Regions from separate parts of the Pollutimonas thiosulfatoxidans genome, predicted to be linked through region 1. Evidence: riboswitches for the same ligand, from Rfam matches in the RefSeq annotation. Region 1 holds a riboswitch; the other holds the start of a gene.
The links. Region 1 has a riboswitch for glycine ahead of gcvT (glycine cleavage system aminomethyltransferase GcvT). Riboswitches for the same ligand answer to the same signal wherever they lie in the genome.
Positions count from the first base shown of each region.

Region 2: it holds a riboswitch for glycine, as region 1 does, so the genes downstream of both, CKA81_RS14255 (D-amino acid dehydrogenase) here and gcvT (glycine cleavage system aminomethyltransferase GcvT) in region 1, are expected to answer to the same signal.

Region 1 is NZ_CP022987.1:88,770-96,159, forward strand. Features, by position in the region: gene CKA81_RS00415 (arginine/lysine/ornithine decarboxylase) at 1-1,424, shown strand, start outside; gene CKA81_RS00420 (BaiN/RdsA family NAD(P)/FAD-dependent oxidoreductase) at 1,481-2,686, shown strand; glycine riboswitch at 2,756-2,843, shown strand; glycine riboswitch at 2,865-2,973, shown strand; gene gcvT (glycine cleavage system aminomethyltransferase GcvT) at 3,029-4,123, shown strand; gene gcvH (glycine cleavage system protein GcvH) at 4,168-4,548, shown strand; gene gcvP (aminomethyl-transferring glycine dehydrogenase) at 4,571-7,390, shown strand, end outside.
Region 2 is NZ_CP022987.1:2,928,808-2,936,197, forward strand. Features, by position in the region: gene CKA81_RS14245 (MOSC domain-containing protein) at 1-53, shown strand, start outside; gene dinB (DNA polymerase IV) at 59-1,234, opposite strand; gene CKA81_RS14255 (D-amino acid dehydrogenase) at 1,284-2,510, opposite strand; glycine riboswitch at 2,645-2,733, opposite strand; gene CKA81_RS14260 (heavy-metal-associated domain-containing protein) at 2,909-3,151, shown strand; gene CKA81_RS14265 (DNA-3-methyladenine glycosylase I) at 3,172-3,732, shown strand; gene CKA81_RS14270 (organic hydroperoxide resistance protein) at 3,719-4,144, opposite strand; gene CKA81_RS14275 (aminotransferase-like domain-containing protein) at 4,228-5,688, opposite strand; gene CKA81_RS14280 (LysE family translocator) at 5,798-6,406, shown strand; gene CKA81_RS14285 (sensor domain-containing diguanylate cyclase) at 6,433-7,390, opposite strand, start outside.

The DNA.
Region 1 (7,390 bases):
CCGTCTTCCTGCGTCCTACTCGCAACCACCTGGGCATCATCGGGCCGATACCGCTGGAAGAGTTCCATGCGGATAATATTTTGCGCAAGATCGAAGCCAATCCGTTTGCACGCAATGCCAAGAACAAGCGTCCTCGCATCCTGACGCTTACCCAAAGCACCTACGACGGCGTTTGCTACAACGTCGAAATGATCAAAGAGACCCTGGGCTCGGACATCGACACCCTGCACTTTGATGAAGCCTGGTTGCCGCATGCCGCCTTCCACGAGTTCTACAAAGACATGCATGCCATCGGCGAGAACCGGCCGCGCAGCAAGGATGCCATGGTGTTTGCCACGCACTCTACACACAAGCTGCTGGCGGGCTTGTCGCAAGCCTCGCAAATTGTTGTGCAGGATTCCGAGACGCGCAAGCTGGACCGCAACGTCTTCAATGAAGCCTATTTGATGCACACCTCCACCTCGCCGCAGTACGCCATTATTGCGTCCTGTGATGTCGCGGCGGCCATGATGGAGCCACCGGGCGGCACCGCATTGGTGGAAGAGAGCATCTCGGAAGCCATGGATTTTCGCCGCGCCATGCGCAAGGTCGAGTCCGAGTTCGGCAAGAACGACTGGTGGTTCAAGGTGTGGGGGCCTAATCGTCTGGCAGCCGACGGCATCGGCCATCGCGACGACTGGATCCTCGAGTCGGGCGACGAATGGCACGGCTTCGGCGACCTGGCGGAAGGCTTCAACATGCTGGACCCCATCAAGGCAACGGTCGTCACGCCGGGGCTGGATATATCGGGCACGTTTGGCGAAACCGGCATCCCTGCGGCGCTGGTGTCCAAGTACCTGGCCGAACATGGCGTGGTCATCGAAAAGACCGGCCTGTATTCCTTCTTCATCCTGTTTACCATCGGCATTACCAAGGGCCGCTGGAATACCTTGTTGACGGCCTTGCAGCAGTTCAAGGACGACTACGATCGTAACCAGCCGCTCTGGCGCATCTTGCCGGACTTCTGCAAGATACACCGTCGCTACGAAAAAATGGGTTTGCGTGACCTGTGCCAGCAGATTCACCAGACCTATAAAAAGTACGACCTGGCACGCCTGACCACCGAGGTCTACCTGAGCGACATGATTCCGGCCATGAAGCCGTCCGATGCCTACGCCAAGATGGCCCACCGCGACACCCAGCGTGTCGGCATCGACGAACTGGAGGGGCGGGTAACCGGCGTGCTGCTCACGCCCTACCCACCCGGCATACCGCTGCTGATTCCAGGCGAACGCTTTAACCAGCGCATCGTTCACTACCTGCAGTTCGCGCGCGAGTTCAATGCCACCTTCCCGGGCTTTGAAACTTACGTGCACGGTTTGGCGCAGGACGTCGACGACGATGGGCGGGAACGCTACTACGTCGACTGCATCAAGGAAGACTAGCGCCTTTGGCTCCGAAGATCTTCGATGTTGCAGTAATCGGTGCAGGGGCGGCCGGAATGATGGCCGCCGCCCTTGCCGGCCAGCGCGGCTTGCACGTGGTGCTGATCGATCATGCCGCCAAGCTGGCCGAGAAGATCCGCATCTCGGGCGGTGGCCGCTGCAACTTCACCAATATCGGCACCACACCGGCCAATTTCATTTCGCAGAATCCCAATTTCTGTCGCTCGGCGCTGGCAGCCTACACGCCGCGCGACTTCATTGATCTGGTGGAACGCCATGGCATCGCCTGGCACGAAAAGCACCGCGGTCAATTGTTTTGCGACGAGTCCAGCGAGCAGATCATCGAGATGCTGCGGTGCGAATGTGACCGGGGACGCGTTACTTGGCGGATGCCCCATACGGTGGACTCGGTGGCCCTGGAGCAGGGCAGTTATGTGCTGCACAGTGGGCAGGGCAAGATCACGGCGCGCCAGCTGGTTCTGGCAACCGGCGGCATGGCCATCCCGCAACTGGGAGCCACTGACTTTTCCCTCAAGGTGGCGCGCCAGTTCGGTTTGAAAGTGGTCGAGCCGCGTCCTGCGCTGGTTCCTCTGACTTTCGATGCGCAAGCCTGGCAGCCTTTCGCCGCGCTTAGCGGCGTAGCCATGGAGGTGGTGGTGCGCAGCGGGGGCGCAAGCGCGCAGGCCCCATCGGCTGCGGGCAAGGGCAAGGCGAAGCAAACCGAGTTTCTCGAAGACCTCTTGTTTACCCATCGCGGGCTGTCCGGGCCGGCCATCCTGCAGATATCCAGTTATTGGGAACCGGGCACGCCGCTGTCCATCGACCTGGCTCCGCAGCAAGACCTGGAGCCTGAGCTTTTGGCCGCCAAGGTGGGTAGCAGGCAGCAGTTGGGTACCGTATTGTCGGGGCTGTGGCCGCGTCGCCTGGCCGAGCAATGGCTGGCCAATGTGGAACCCGGCGGTCAGAACCTGGCAGCGCAGCGCCTGGCCGATGTGCCGGACAAAGTCTTGCGCCAGCTTGCTCAGCAAATACATCGCTGGTCGCTGACGCCCAATGGCACTGCAGGCTACAAGAAAGCCGAGGTGATGCGGGGCGGGGTGGACACCCGCAACCTGGATCAGAAGACCATGCAGGTGAAGGCGGTGCCTGGGCTATATATTGTTGGCGAAGCCGTGGATGTAACCGGCTGGCTGGGCGGCTATAACTTCCAGTGGGCCTGGGCATCGGGTGCGGCTTGCGGGCGCGCGCTGACCGCCGCCTAATACCGGCGGAAACCTTCGATTTGATTTGTGGCGCGGGCGCTTTCGCGTTATTCTTTGCGGCTGCTGTCACTACACAGAGTGGGAGAGCGTCGTTTATCGACCGCCGAAGGCGCAATTCGCCCAGAATCGCTCAGGCACCCCGTACCTCTCTTGTATTGCGCACCAGCCACACGGCGCAGGGCAGCAATCTGGAGAGACTCGTACGCCCCCTGGGCCGCATACGGGCGCCGAAGGTGAATGCCCGCTTGTGCGGGTCAACTCTCAGGCAAAAGGACAGAAGGGCGATGCCGGCCAGCATAATGATGGTCGCCGTCCTTTTTATTCTGTTTTGTGGAGTCTCCCGTGTCTTCTGCCTTAAAGCACACCCCCCTGCATGCGGTACACCTTGAATCCGGCGCCAAAATGGTCGACTTCGGCGGTTGGGATATGCCCGTCGCCTACGGCTCGCAGTTGGAAGAGCATCATGCGGTGCGCAAAGACGCCGGCATGTTTGATGTGTCGCACATGCTGAACGTCGATATCGATGGGCCGGATGCCGAGCGCTATCTGCAGCACCTGCTGGCCAACGATGTTGCCAAGCTAAGCGTCCCCGGCAAGGCTTTGTATTCATGCATGCTGAATGAAGACGGCGGCGTCATGGACGACCTTATCGTTTATTTCTTCGCATCCGATCAATGGCGCGTGGTGGTCAATGCCGGCACGGCCGAGAAAGACGTGGCCTGGATGAACAAGGTGGCGCAGTCGCAGGGTTTCAATGTGGGTGTGACGCCGCGCCGCGACCTCGCAATGGTGGCCGTGCAAGGCCCTGCTGCGCGCGAGCGTGTGTGGGCCGCTCGCCCGGCCTGGGAGGTGGCCACCCACGCCCTGGCGCCATTCACCGGCGCTTTCGTCGACGACGATATCCTGGTGGCGCGCACTGGCTATACCGGCGAGGATGGCTTTGAGATCGTCCTGCCCGCCACGCAGGTGGTGGTTTTATGGCAGGACCTCGTCCAGCAGGGCGTGCGGCCTTGCGGCCTGGGCGCGCGCGACACGCTGCGCCTGGAGGCGGGCATGAATCTATACGGTCAGGAAATGGACGAGCAGGTCAACCCCTTGATCTCTGGCCTGGCATGGACGGTGTCGCTGAAAGACCCCGATCGCCAGTTCATCGGACGCAAGGCGCTGGAAAGCACGCCGGCCGATCGCACGCTGGTCGGCATCAAGCTGCTGGAGCGCGGCGTGATGCGCGGTCACATGAAACTGCGCACATCCAAGGGCGAGGGCGAGCTGACCAGCGGTTCCATGTCGCCCACCATGGGTGTTTCCATCGGCGTGGCGCGCGTGCCGGTCGGTGTGGCACCGGGCGAGCAAGTGGAAGTTGAAATTCGCGGCAAATGGTTGCCGGCTGAAGTGGTAAAAATGCCTTTCGTGCGCAACGGCAAAGTCATTGCCTGACGCGTCATGATCATCCGAACGTCTCTTCCATACGGGGTAAAAAAATGAATCTTCCTAACGATCGCAAATACACGGCCACGCACGAATGGGTGAAGGTCGAGGACGACCTGCTGGTGGTCGGCATTACCGATAGCGCTCAGGACCAACTGGGCGACATGGTGTTCGTCGGCGACGTGAACCCGGGCAGCGTGCTGTCTGCGGGCGATACCGCCGGTGTCGTGGAATCGGTCAAGGCCGCTTCCGATATCTACGCACCAGTTGACGGTGAAATCGTCGCGTTCAATGAAGCGCTTAACGATCAGCCCAACCTCATTAACGAGGCCGCCTTCGACACCTGGATTTTCAAGATCCGTCCGGCCAATGAGGCCGATGTCGATGGCTTGCTGGATGCGGCCGCTTACGAATCTCAGGTCAACGCCGGCTAGGCGACCTTCCCCTTAGGTAATTATGTTGCAAGAACTCGATCCCCACTCCGATTTCATACCCCGGCATATTGGGCCCTCGCTAGCCGACCAGGCAGCCATGCTGGCTGCCATCGGCGCTCCTACCCTGGAAAGCCTGGTGCAGGAAGTTGTGCCACCCAGCATACTGAAGCGTGGCGCACTGAACCTGCCTGCGGCTCGAAGCGAGCCTCAGGCGCTGGCCGACCTGAAAGAAATCGCCGGTCGCAACCAGGTATTCCGCCACTACATCGGCCAGGGCTACTACGGCACTCACGTGCCCAATGTAATCCTGCGCAATATCCTGGAAAGCCCGGCGTGGTATACGGCCTACACCCCATATCAGCCGGAGATCTCGCAGGGGCGGCTCGAGGCGCTGCTTAATTACCAGACCATGGTGGCTGATCTTACCGGCCTGGACATCGCCAATGCTTCTTTGCTGGACGAAGGCACGGCGGCGGCCGAAGCCATGACGCTGGCCCGGCGCGGCTCGCGTGCAAAAAGTAATGTGTTCTTTGCTTCGCAGCACTGCCACCCGCAAACGCTGGAAGTGCTGCGCACGCGTGCCAGCGGGCTGGGCATAGAGGTGGTGGTGGGCGACGAGGCGCTAGGCGTGCCCGAGTGCTTCGGCGTGCTGCTGCAATATCCGCACAGCTTGGGCGGCGTGGCCGATTACCGCGAACTGACCGCGGCGGCGCATGCGCAAGGCGCGGTGGTGGCCGTGGCCACCGACCTGCTGGCCGTCGCGCTGCTGGTGCCACCCGGCGAGTGGGGCGCTGACATCGCCATCGGCTCGGCGCAGCGCTTTGGCGTGCCGCTGGGCTTTGGCGGCCCGCATGCGGGTTTCATGGCATGCAAGGATGCCTTCAAACGCAATATGCCGGGCCGTCTGGTGGGCGTTTCCAAAGATGCGCAAGGGGCGCCGGCTTTGCGCCTGGCGCTGCAAACCCGCGAGCAGCACATCCGCCGCGAGAAGGCCACGTCCAATATCTGCACCGCCCAGGTTCTGCTGGCGGTCATGGCCGGCATGTACGCGGTCTGGCACGGGCCTGCCGGCATACGCCGCATTGCCGAACGCGTTGCCTACCTGACCGCCTTCTTGCGCGGCGGCCTGGTCGAACTGGGCGTGGCGGTGGTCAACGAGCATTACTTCGACACCTTGCTGCTGGATACCGGCAGCCGTACCGACGCGATTGTGCTGGCTGCACAGTCGGCGCGCCTGAACTTGCGCCGCGTCAGCGCCACCCAGCTTGCTGTGTCGCTGGACGAGACCGTTACCCCTGAAGACGTTCACGCCTTGCTGCAGGTGTTCGCGCTGGGTACCGGTAAAGCCTGGGACGCGACGGCTACGCATCCCACGCCTGCCGCCCACGGTCTGCCAGTATCGCTGCTGCGCCAGTCGGCAATCCTTTCCCACCCGATTTTTTCGCGTATCCAGTCCGAGACGGACATGCTGCGTTATCTGCGCAGCCTGGCCGACAAGGACCTGGCGCTGGATCGCACGATGATCCCGCTGGGTTCGTGCACCATGAAGCTGAACGCCACCGCCGAGATGATACCCATCACCTGGCCCGAGTTCGGCAATATGCACCCCTTTGCACCGGCATCGCAAAGCGCTGGCTACCAGGAGCTTATCGATCGCCTGTCGGCGGCCCTGTGCGAGATCACCGGCTACGATTCCATCAGCCTGCAGCCCAACTCGGGCGCGCAGGGCGAGTACGCGGGCCTGCTGGCCATACGTGCCTATCACCGCGACCAGGGTCAGGAGCAGCGTAATGTATGTCTGATTCCAGCCTCGGCTCACGGCACCAATCCCGCCTCTGCGCAATTGGCAGGCATGGATGTCGTGGTAGTGGCGTCCGACAGCAACGGCAACGTCGACGTCGAAGACCTGAAGGCCCGGATAGCCCAGGTGGGAGATCGCCTGTCCGCCTTGATGATCACCTACCCATCGACCCATGGTGTTTTCGAGACCGCCATTACCGAAATATGTGCGCTGGTGCACGATGCGGGCGGTCAGGTGTATTTGGATGGCGCCAACATGAACGCCATGGTGGGCCTGGCCCAGCCAGGCAAGTTCGGGTCGGACGTCTCGCACCTTAATCTGCACAAGACTTTCTGCATTCCCCATGGCGGCGGCGGTCCGGGTGTGGGCCCGGTGGCGGTACGCTCGCACCTGGCGCCTTACCTGCCGGCTATCGTTGGCGAATCCGGCACGGTACAGAATGGCGCTGCAGTCGGACCAGTGTCGGCTGCGCCTTATGGTTCGGCCAGCATCCTGCCGATTCCGTATTTGTATATCGTGATGATGGGGGCGGAGGGCTTGCTGCAGGCGACTGAAGTGGCCATCTTGAATGCCAACTACATTGCTTCCCGGCTGCGCGAGCACTATCCCATACTTTACGCCGGCCACAATGGCCGTGTGGCGCACGAGTGCATCCTGGACATCCGGCCCATCAAGGATAGCTGCGGCATATCGGCCGAAGACATCGCCAAGCGCCTGGTCGACTACGGCTTCCACGCGCCCACCATGAGCTTTCCGGTGCCCGGTACGCTGATGGTCGAGCCCACCGAGTCGGAAGGCGTGGCCGAACTGGACCGCTTTATTGACGCCATGATCGCGATACGGGCAGAGATCGCCCAAGTCGAAAGCGGCGCTGCCGATGCCGACGACAACGTGCTCAAGAACGCGCCCCATACGGCCGAGATGTTGATGGCGAATGCCTGGCATCACGACTACACGCGCGAACAGGCCGGCTATCCCCTGGCGTCCTTGCGCCAGAACAAGTACTGGCCGCCGGTGGCACGGGTGGACAATGCCTATGGC
Region 2 (7,390 bases), 710 kb from region 1:
CGGGAACCCGGCTGGGCATAGGCGACAGCGTCGAGCTCATGTACGACGTCTGACAGCGTCAGTACAGACTCAATTGCCTGGGCTCTTGCGCCTGCCGGTCACGCTCCAGTTCGGTAATGGACCGCAACCCGCTGACACGTACGCCGAGCAAGCGGATCTTGCGATCCAGAGGAATCCGCTTCAGGCATAAGCCCGCTGCCCTGTGGATGGCGGCTCCGTCAACAATGGCAGACGGCAAGGTAATGTCGCGGGTCACTGTGCGGAAGTCGTCGAAGCGCAGCTTGATACCGACGCTGCGGCAGGCGTAGCCCTTGCGCGACAGGTCCGACTCCAGCCGCGTGCATAGTTCCAGGAAGACCTGCGAAAGCAGGGCACGATCGTGGCGCACATGCAGGTCGCGCTCGAAGGTGGTTTCTCGACTGATCGACTTGGGCTCGGAATGCGTGACGACCGGCCTGTCATCAATGCCGTGTGCAACGCTCAATAACCAGCGTGCGTAGCTCAGCCCAAAATGCTGCTGCAGCAAATCGGGCGCAGCCTGCGCCAATTGTGCAATGGTTTCGATGCCGATAGCAGCCAGACGCGCATTGGCCTTGGGGCCTATGCCATTCACCTTGCCCACCGGCAAGGGCCAGATCCGGCCCAACAAGTTGTCTTCAGAAATAATTGTGATGCCGTCAGGCTTATCGAGGTCGGAGGCGATCTTGGACAACAGCTTGTTGGGAGAGATGCCGATGGAACAGGTCAGGCCGGTGGCCTCGCGCACCGCCGTCTTGATGCGCCGGGCCAGCGTCAGCGTGTCGTCCGGCAGCAAGGTCAGGTCAACATAGATTTCGTCAATACCGCGGTCTTCGATATGCGGCGCAACGGTTGCCACGGCGTTCTTGAACAGGCCGGAGTAACGGCGGTAGGCGGCAAAGTCAGTGGGCAACAGCACGGCCTCGGGTGCCAATTGGGCCGCCTTCATCATGCCCATGGCCGAAAACACGCCCAGCGCGCGCGCCTCGTAAGTTGAGGTGGTCACGACGCCGCGACCGACATAGCCGCGCAGATAGGAGAACTCCCGGCTGCCATCGGCCAGCACGCGCGGCTGCGCGGCCGACCCTGCACCTATGACCACCGGCCGCCCCCGCAGTTCGGGGTAGCGGAGCAGCTCTACCGAGGCATAAAACGCGTCCATATCGACATGGGCGATACGGCGCGGGGCAAGAGTCGGGGTGGGCTCGGGTTCCATAATGACCGCTGGATGAATACACAGCGGATTATAGGTGAATGCCCGCGGATCATGCCCGTTGCGTGGTCACCATCCCGGCCAGCATCTGGGCAGTCACGGCTGATAGCGTCCAGCCAAGATGTCCATGCCCGGTGTTATAGAAGACACCGGACCGCTTGCCAGCGCGCACACGGGGCATCATGTCGGGCATCATGGGGCGCAGGCCCGTCCACGGCACCACGCGCGAGGTGTCGACATTGGGGAAGCTGCGCCGGACCCAGTCGGTTAGCGGTTGTATGCGGTCAGCGCGTATGTCCTTGTTGTAGCCATTGAACTCCGCCGTACCGGCAACCCGAAAGCGGTTCCGGCCCAAGCGGCTGGTCACGATCTTTGCCTCTTCGTCCAACAGGCTGATCCATGGCGCGGCCTGGGCACTTCTTTCGTCATCCAGATTGACCGTAATGGAGTAGCCTTTTACCGGATAGATATTGATGCGATCGCCCAGCATCGCGCCAAAGCGCCGACTTGCTGTCCCGGCACAAATGACGACGGCGTCCACACTAAGCTGTTCTTGCTCGGTACCGCCGGCTTGCTTCAGCAAGACACGATGCCCACGGCCCTGAGGCGTAATGGATGTCACCTCGGAATCCATACGAAACTGCACCCCCATACGCTCACAGGCTTGGGCCAGGCCGCAGGTGAACTTGTGAATATCACCCGTGGCGTCAGAAGGCGTATAAAAGCCGCCATAACAATCGCGCTGTACAGCCGGCTCAAGACGCTGGGCTTCCTGCGGATCGACTTCGTGTCGTTCCAGGCCACCCTCACGCAGCAAGGCATTGACCCGGCGCCCCGCCTCAAAGCTTTTGCGGTCGTAATAAAGGTGCAGTATGCCCCGCTGCTCCAGGTCAAAGTCGATGTCTGCTTCTTCAGCCATCTGATACAGGTGTTGCCGGGCCGCGATGGCCAGCCGGGTCGTCTCGACCGTGTTCTGGCGATAGTTGGACACATTGCGCATGAACTCCGCCATCCACGAGTACTTGTGCCAGCTGAACGAGGGGTTCACCAACAAGGGGGCGTCGCGCCGAAACATCCAGCGTATGCCTTTGATCAGGGTGGAGGTGTTGTTCCAGACTTCTGCGTTGCTGGCCGAGAGCTGGCCGCCGTTGGCGTAAGAGGTCTCCATGGCGCAATAGCGTTGGCGATCAATAACGGTAACTTCGCAGCCCAATTTGCGCAGGGCATAGGCTGAGGTAACGCCGGTAATACCGGCGCCAATAACGGCTACATGGTGCATGAGAGCGCTCCAATGGAATGGTGGCTGCCGCCTTATGACGGCAACGCCCCATCTGTCTTGGTACCTGAGAGTTTCACTGCCGTATCGGCCAGTTCCCCTTCGGTGGGCCACTTTGGGCCGCTCTCCAGATTGTCAGTAGGCATGCAGTCCTGTTGCCTGAGAGTTTCCGGGGCGGTTGCTCCGTCGGCGCCGGCGTGGAGCCGGTCTCTTCTGCATGCTTGTTGTACGACGCGACAGATGATACCCGGGCGCCTCGATATCCGCAACGCTGCGTGGCGGCATGCACCCAAGCAGCGATCCATACCCACTTTGCGCGTCAGGAGAAGCTTGCCAGAACATAAGGCGATACCTACGATGCATCTTCAATACACCTCCAAGGAATGGATATGCAGATAGGTATGCTTAAGCTTGCTGGCATGCAAGACGAACACTGTGCCGCCAAACTTGCCCAGGCGCTTAAAGCGGTCAAAGGCGTCGAAGACGCCAAGGTTTCATTCGACCAAAACCGGGCCACGGTGTCGTTCGACGAATTCCTGGTGTCGACCCAGCGCTTGCAAGTGGCTGTCGAAGATGCCGGCTTTCAGATTGCCAAGCCGGTGCATGGCGAAGATGGCGAATGTTGCGGAGGCTGCGGCGGCTAAAGACGCATTACAATTCCCGCATGCAACGTTGCCGCTGGTGTTCCGACGATCCCATCTACCAAGCCTATCACGATACCGAATGGGGCGTGCCGTCCCACGACGCCCGGCACCTATTCGAAAAACTGCTGCTGGAAGGCTTTCAGGCGGGTCTGTCGTGGATTACCGTGCTGAAAAAGCGGCCGCATTACCGCGATGTCATGTTCAACTTCGATGCCCAGGCGCTGGCAACCATGAGCGACGACTACATCGAGACCCTGATGCAAGACGCCGGCATCATCCGCAACCGCTTGAAATTGAATGCGGCACGCAGCAATGCACGCGCCTGGCTGGAGCTATCCGACCCCGTCGACTACTTATGGTCTTTTGTCGGCGGCAAGCCCGTTATCCATCACTACGCTGCTCATCAAGACATTCCGGTAATTTCGCCGGAGGCGCAAACCATGAGCCGGGCGCTTAAAAAGGCCGGGTTCACTTTCGTGGGCCCGACCATTTGTCATTCCTACCTGCAAGCGGTCGGCGGGTTCATGGACCACACGACCGACTGCTTCAGGCACGCGGCGCTGTCAACTACACAACGGTAAGCGTCACATCCACATTGCCACGCGTGGCATTGGAATAGGGGCATACGATGTGGGCCTTATCGACCAGAGCCTGCGCTTGATCGCGCGCCATGCCAGGCACCGAAATTTTCAGCTCCACTTCGATGCCAAAGCCATCGGGAATGGGGCCAATACCCACCGTGCCCTGGATGTTGGTGTCATCGGGCAAAGAGACTTTCTCGCGCGAGGCGACAAGTTTCAGCGCTCCGAGAAAGCACGCGGAATAGCCGGCAGCGAACAACTGCTCGGGATTAGTGCCTTCGCCACCCGCACCGCCCAGCTCTTTGGGGGTCACGAGCTTCACGTCAAGAATGCCGTCGGATGACACAGCCCGACCATCACGACCGCCGGTGGCTGTGGCCTGTGCACGATAAAGGACTTTTTCTACGGACATGGGTATCTCCTGAAGGTTAAGGGGCTGTCGCCCCGAAGAACTACTTTACGCGAGAACACGGCGTGCAGTACGAATAACAGCGTTCACGTATCGCGGTTGCCATCATCCCGCCCGAGGAGGCTTTGCAGCACCCGCAGTCCCTTGTCGTCCTCTACCAGCGACACCGCTACGCGAAAATGGGTCGAGGGCGTTTGGGTCGGTGAGAACAGCACGCCGGGTCCGATCAGCAAGCCCCGCGCCGCGGCCCGCCGCGCAAGCACTTCAGTATCCATGCCGCAATCCGCCCACACAAACATGCCGGCATGAGGTTCATGCGGAATGGTGCAGCCCATGGCGAGCAGACGGCGTAGGCATTCGTCCCGGGCGTCATTGACGCGGACACGCAATCGCTCAAGATGGCGGCGGTACTGGCCTTCCACGAGTATGCGATATACCACCTGCTCGCCCAGCTGTGGCGTGGTCAAGCCACCCAGCAGCTTCGTATCCGTCAGTCGATCGATAAGATCCCGCTTGCCCGCTATGTAGCCTACACGCAGGCTTGCCGCCAAGGTTTTGGAATAACCTCCCACCAGCAAGACCCGGTTCAGCCTGTCCAATGCGGCCAATCGCATGGGTTCGCCCGGATGGAGATCGGCATAGGTGTCATCCTCTACCAGCAGAAAGTCGAACTGCTCGGCAATGCGCAACACTTCGTACGCCACCCCGGCCGACAAGGTATGACCTGTAGGATTGTGCACCGCTGAATTAACAATGAACAGCACGGGCTTATGCAATTGCGCCAGTTGCGCAAGCGCCCTGACGTCCGGACCATCGGGCAGGCGCGGTACGCCGACCACACGCGCGCCCAACGCCGTCAGACGACCGAAAATCATGAACCACCCAGGGTCCTCCACGAGCACGGTGTCGCCCGGGCGAATAAACGTACGCGAGATCAAGTCCAGCCCGTGGGTAACGCCGGCCACTGTCATCAGATGATGGTCCGGATGCGCCGGCACGTCTTGCGCCTGCAGGCCTGAAGCCACTTGTTGACGCAGCGCCAGCAAGCCTTTGGGCACCCCGTAGCCCAGCAGGCTGCGCCCACCGCTGCGGCCCACATTGCGCACCGCCGCAGATACCATCTCGTGGTTAAGCCACGCCGGCGGCAGCAGACCCGCCGTGCTGGGCACGGGCATGCCTGCGACTTCGCGAAACATGCTGCGCAGCAGGAAGAGGGTATCGAAGGCAGCCTCTGGGTCGGGCGGCAGGCCAGCGGCTTCAGCGGAAGCAGCCATCGCCGGTGTCGGCGCCAGCACATAAAAACCCGCCCCGCGCCGCGATCTTATCAGGCCCTGCGCGGCGAGCTTCTCGTAGGCTTGCACCACCGTAAAGCGACTAAGTCCCGCTTCCTGAGCCATCGTGCGCACCGAAGACAGGCGAGTGCCGGCCCGCAGGCCATGGTTACGAATACGCTCGGCCAGATGTGTAGCCAGCTGGTCTGCCAGCGATACACCGGACCGACGCATGGGAGTCCAGGTCAGCATCGGGATACCCGTAGAAAGTGTCATGCAAAATGAACCAAGCCAGTTGCAATAGTGAACCGCAAAACTGTACCGGTACTGTACTGCGATTATCGCTTAGCATGACACCTTCCCAGCCATTTTTCCAGCCGTTTCCATGACGTCCAATGTCTTATTGTCGCTAGCACTTTTTGCCTTCGTGAACTCCATCACTCCCGGGCCGAACAACGTCATGTTGACCGCGTCAGGCGCAAGCTTCGGTTATCGCCGCAGCCTGCCCCATATGCTGGGCATCACTTTAGGCGTCGCCATCATGCTATTGCTGGTGGGGGCGGGACTGGGCACCGTTTTTGAAGCCATGCCTGGCCTATATGTCGCCCTGAAGTACATCGGCGCGGTCTACTTGTTGTACCTGGCCTGGCGGATAGCGCGCGCCGGCGCGGTCGAAGCAGGAGAAACCGCCGGCAAGCCGTTCACCTTCCTGCAAGCGGCTGCCTTTCAGTGGGTAAACCCCAAGGCATGGATCATGGCCGTGGGCATCATCGCCACCTACATGCCGCGCGAGCCATTTCTAAGCAACCTGATCACTGCGGTGATCGTCCTGTCGCTCATCAATTTCCCCAGCATCAGCCTGTGGACTTTGTGCGGCAGCGCGGTGCGCCGCGCCCTGCGCAAGCCTGCGGCGATCCAGTGGTTCAACCGTTGCATGGCTTTGTTACTAGTGGCCTCGCTATACCCCATCGTATTGCCGCTTTTCGCTGCCTAAGCCAGCGGCCCAGCGGCAAGCCGCAATCAGGCAGCAGGTTTACGCCGATTTGCCCGCTCGCCGGAATAGTAGTCGCGCTTGGCCTCGTACATGGCCATGTCGGCGCGCCGCAAGGCGGCATCCAGGCGTTCGCCCGGCTGACACGTTGCAATCCCCATGGAAAAACTCAATGAGGGACCACCGTAAAACTGGTTGTTCAGGTCGATCAACTTTTGAATGCTGTCCAGCGTCAGCTGGCCTGTCTGTTCATCTGTCGCCGGCATCAGGATGGCGAACTCGTCGCCACCGATGCGAGCCGCCTGCCATGGCTTGTCTATCGCTTTGGTCAGCACCTCGCCAGTGCGGCGCAGCAGCGCATCGCCGACAGAGTGTCCCAAGCTGTCGTTGGTATCCTTCAAATCGTTCAAGTCGATGATGATTACCGTAACGGGCATCGGCCCAATCCGCTCAAGCCGTGCCAGTTCTTCCACGTAGAAAGAGCGGTTCTTCAACTTGGTCAGTACATCGTGTTTGCCCAGGTATTCCAGATAGGCCTCTGCCTTCTTGCGCGCCGTAATGTCGGTCAGGGCCAACAGCACCAGGCCCCAATCGTGCTCGCGGCCGGGAAAGACCGAGAACTGCATATGTATGTGTAGTGCATTGCCATCCAGCGAGTAATTCACCACCTCTCGTTGCTGAAACAAAGTCCCCTGCCATAAATCGACTAATTGCTCTCTGAAGTGCGGCCGCATTTCGTCGCGGAACACTTCAGGCAAACGTGCCAGCAAGTCGGCCTTATCGGGCGCGTGATACATGTAAAGCGTATAGCGATTTACGTCCAGAACCTTTATTTCTGCCAGACAGCGATCGACGAACTCTGGATGGACATCGGTAAAGGTCCGGAAGTCTGTAATGCCTTGCTCGCGGATTTCTTCCAGCAAGCCCTTCACCCCCGAGAAATCTTCCACCCATAGCGACACGGGCGCTTGCTGAAAGACGCCTTCC